DNA from 2 places in the Providencia sp. PROV003 genome. Region 2 is predicted to be linked to the other one. Evidence: predicted binding sites of a transcription regulator. Region 2 holds the regulator's gene; the other holds the start of a gene.
The links. Region 2 encodes Fur, which represses iron uptake genes when iron is present. Its sites were predicted from a motif close to ATAATAATGAGAACNACTATCAA; they were not measured.
Positions count from the first base shown of each region.

Region 1: M1F14_RS02125 (TonB-dependent receptor domain-containing protein) is a predicted target of Fur. The motif match lies at 1,041-1,063, and genes of this name have one in related genera.

Region 1 covers NZ_CP096369.1:500,140-502,352, reverse strand. The annotation lists gene M1F14_RS02125 (TonB-dependent receptor domain-containing protein) at 1-1,026, opposite strand, end outside; gene emrA (multidrug efflux MFS transporter periplasmic adaptor subunit EmrA) at 1,781-2,213, shown strand, end outside.
Region 2 covers NZ_CP096369.1:3,858,336-3,860,548, forward strand. The annotation lists gene fldA (flavodoxin FldA) at 1-414, shown strand, start outside; gene fur (ferric iron uptake transcriptional regulator) at 682-1,131, shown strand; gene M1F14_RS17765 (polymer-forming cytoskeletal protein) at 1,804-2,213, shown strand, end outside.

The sequences.
Region 1 (2,213 bases), 1.3 Mb from region 2:
TTTACCATCTACAACCGTATTGGTAATTTCTGGGACACGAACTTCATAGCCTCCTTCCCATTTTCCTGTTTTTTCATTCAATTCTTGTGATTTAGTATGTCGCTTGGTTTGTTCTTGATAAACACTAAATTCTGTATTGAAATTGTCCCATTCACCTTTATAAGTCAATGCGGCGTGGTTACGGTTATTATGTATCTCTGATTTGGGGTTTTTCTGCGCACCAGCACGGTTGGCATACTCATCAATAGATTTACCTGGAGTTTCACTCCTTTCTTGCGTGGTTCTACCCGCTTCTAATAAGAAAGTTTGGTTCTCCATTGGGGTAAAGGTCAGTTTTGCCGTTAAGCTTTTATTGTCTTTTTTATGATGCCCTCCAATTATCTTATCTTCTTGGCGATAATCACCACCACCATATAACTGCAAGCCTAATTTATCTTGAATTAATGGCCCCGACAGGTAGAAGTTACCGTCAGTCGAATTACCACTATCACTATTTTCTTGGATAATGGTACCTGCGGTGACGCTACCGTGCCACTCATTGGTCACTTTTTTGGTGATGATATTAATCACACCACCCATTGCATCGGAGCCATACAGAGAGGACATTGGTCCGCGGATGACTTCGATACGCTCAATCGCTTCCACTGGTGGCATAAAGCCAGCTTCAAAACCACCGCTACCATTTGGACGCGATTCACGGCTATTTTGGCGACGACCATCCACAAGGATCAACGTATACTCGCCGGGTAAGCCTCGAATATTAATATCTTGTTTATTAGCGGCACCAACTACACTGACACCTTCAACATCTTTTACGGCGTCAGCTAAATCACGTACCGGTTTATTTTGCAATTGTTTTGCGCTGATTACGGTCACACTGGCAGGGGCATCACGTAATTGTTGTGAGTAGCCTGAAGCACTGACGACCATGGTATCTGAATTGTTATCTGCTGCTGTAGCATTAAACGTGGCTAATGCCGCACAAACCCCTGCGGCAATAAAAGAGTAGTGATAGTTCGAAGTCATGATTATCCCTGTAAATATAAATGAGAATGATAATTATATTGTTTGCGAATACTATCACTAAAACATATCAAAAATAAATAATTGCCTAGCTAATTTATAGTCAATATTTGATCTCGAATAAGGTTTTTTACTTACTCTTAACTTGTACAGCTCATTGATGTTTCAGCCTTAACATAAAATTAATATTTAACATTGGGTTAGGGAAATTTGTGATAAGTAAATGTACAGTAGACGGAGTGTTTGTGACGAAAAAAGAGAACAATGATTTCACGAGTACCGCAGCAAAGGGTGAGCGCTTTATGGTTCTTGACGGAAGGGAAAAACAGAATATACGAATCTGTAAGGGCAAGAGGATATTACAGAGGCTAAGTCGTGATTAAACGATTATTATTCAATGTAACCACAATATATTTTTACTATTGAGTATTTATCTAATCTAAAAAAGAAGATTAATTATAGGTTAAGTTATTTTATTTGTCGGTGCAATTAACTTTATTTTTATATAAAATAGTTAGTTCAGGTATGTTTATAAAATTAATCAATCTAATTAAGATTAGTTTAATTAGATTGATTTATAGTTTTTAATTAATCTCATATACTATGGGGTTGTGTTTTTTATGTTTAAATATCATGATGTTAACTTTTATTTTTGAATGGTTTTAATTTTAATGCACGTGTTGTCTATTGCTTTATTATATATACTCCGTAAATATAGAGTAAAACATAATATTGAATTTGGAATTTGAGACTTATTATGAGCCAATCGCCACAGACAGAAATAAATAATCAAAAAACGACAAATGAAAAGCGCAGAAAAATATGGATGGTTATTGCTACAATTATTATCATTCTATTATTTGTTGCTTATGGTATTTATTGGTTTCTCATTTTACGTTTTCAAGAATATACCGATGATGCTTATGTTTCAGGCCTACAAATCCCCATTGTTGCGCAAACAACAGGGAATGTTACCCAAGTTAATTTCGAAAATACCGACTTAGTTAAAGCTGGGGATGTATTGGTGGTGTTAGACAAAACCAATGCACAACTATCCTACGAACAAGCGAAACATGACCTTGCCACTACTGTGCGCAAAACCAAAGAGTTATATATCAATGGCGATGAATATCAGGCACAAATCCAAAAAAATCGGGTGACACTTGCGCAAGCCCAACAAGACTATCAGC
Region 2 (2,213 bases):
TGTAGCAAAGAAGATATCGAAGCTTTTGACATTCTACTTCTGGGTATTCCTACTTGGTATTATGGTGAAGCTCAATGTGATTGGGATGATTTTTTCCCAACTCTCGAAGAAATTGATTTTGAAGGTAAACTTGTCGCCTTATTTGGTTGTGGAGACCAAGAAGACTACGCAGAATATTTCTGTGATGCGATGGGAACCATTCGCGATATCATCGAACCTCGTGGTGCTGTTATTGTGGGTCATTGGCCAACTGAAGGTTACCACTTTGAAGTATCCAAAGGTATGGCAGATGACAATCACTTTATTGGTTTAGCCATTGATGAAGATCGTCAGCCTGAACTAACTGATGAACGTGTCGATGCATGGGTAAAACAAATCTCTGAAGAAATGTCCTTAGCAGAAATTATCGGCTAAGGCATATGAAATAGAGCCTAACCCATAGATCAGCTCACTTGTCGCTCTAAACGCATCATTCAAACAAGTGATCTAGTCTAAAATAGCCGATAAAGCATCCTAATAGGATAGGCTCTCAAGAGATTATCAAAATAATGAGACAAAGCATGGTTTCTATTTTTATTTTCCATGCCTATAATTGTAAAACAGTTTAGAAGACAACTGAATTTATGTTAAAAACGTCTCATTATTGTTAAATTTATGATTTAAGATACAGGACAAACCCGCATGACAGACAACAATAAAGCATTGAAAAATGCTGGACTCAAAGTCACTCTTCCAAGACTTAAGATTTTGGAAGTACTTCAAGAGCCTGAGTGCCACCACGTCAGTGCGGAAGATCTCTATAAAAAGCTGATCGACATGGGCGAAGAGATCGGGCTAGCTACCGTATACCGTGTATTAAACCAGTTTGATGATGCAGGTATCGTAACCCGCCATAACTTTGAGGGTGGAAAATCTGTATTCGAATTAACTCAGCAGCATCACCATGACCACTTAATCTGTTTAGATTGTGGCAAAGTGATTGAGTTTACTGACGAATCTATTGAAACTCGCCAGAAAAATATCGCCGCTCGCCATGGTATTAAATTATCTAACCATAGTTTATATCTATATGGCCATTGCGCAGATGGTGATTGCCGTGAAAATGCTGACGCACACGAAGCAAAAGAGTAAAAGAATCACAAGGTATTGCTACCCTATGAATAAATCATAGTAGCGACAAACGAAAAACCCCTGATAACCATGCTATTGCTAAATGTTATCAGGGGTTTTTATTTCCATAAATTATATTGTTATTCACACTATATTGGTGATTAAGCTCACTAATCTTCTGACAACTTTCACTTAAATCGCCAAATATCAGCACAGAGCTTGCATATTTAGCGCTCGATAATAAGTTGCAATTCAACCCAAATCCTTTATATTATTTTACATATGAATTTTCTTATATTAGAAATTATGCTGCCTTTATTAGTATAGGTACATAAATATCATCATAGATGATTTCCAATATATCAATAATATAAAATTTATATGCATTTAGTTTATTAACTCATTATAATTGTATTATCTTAAATTACAGTTATTCTTTAGTCTGTAACGAAGACGTTATATTACATTTTTTTATGTAGTCATTTTTTTGACTAAACTCATTTATGTAGCTTTAGTCATTTTGTAAGAGATTAACTGATGAAAAAAACCTACCTTTTTCTTAATACTAGTTTTTTCTTCTGGTTTCTTACTTTGATAGGATGGTTTTTTAGTTACTCTGCCATCACCTTATTTTCATTTGTATTATCAATTTTGTTCTTGATCTTACACTTCAATCAAAAAAAGGTAAGTAAAATGTTCACCAAAAGACAAAACAAACCAACCCCTGAAGTAACCCCAACACCAACCGCTAGCACGCCCGAAGCACCCGCTAAGCTAGAAGAACAGATTACAATAGCAACCCCGACTATAAGTGAAGAGAAATCCAATACCATCATCTCAAGGGATGTCATTTTTGAAGGTAATATTACCTCTAATGAACAAGTACATATTTATGGCAAAGTGATTGGTAACATTATAGGGAAAAATAATACAGTGAAGGTCATGTTAAATGGCCAAGTTACTGGGAACATTACCAGTAAAGAGTTGATTGTTAACGGGCGAGTTGAAGGGGAATGTTTATCTGATTCGATAAGCATCGAAAATAATGGTGAAATTCATGGAACCATTCAATATAGTAATTTATCTATTAAGAAAGGTGGTAT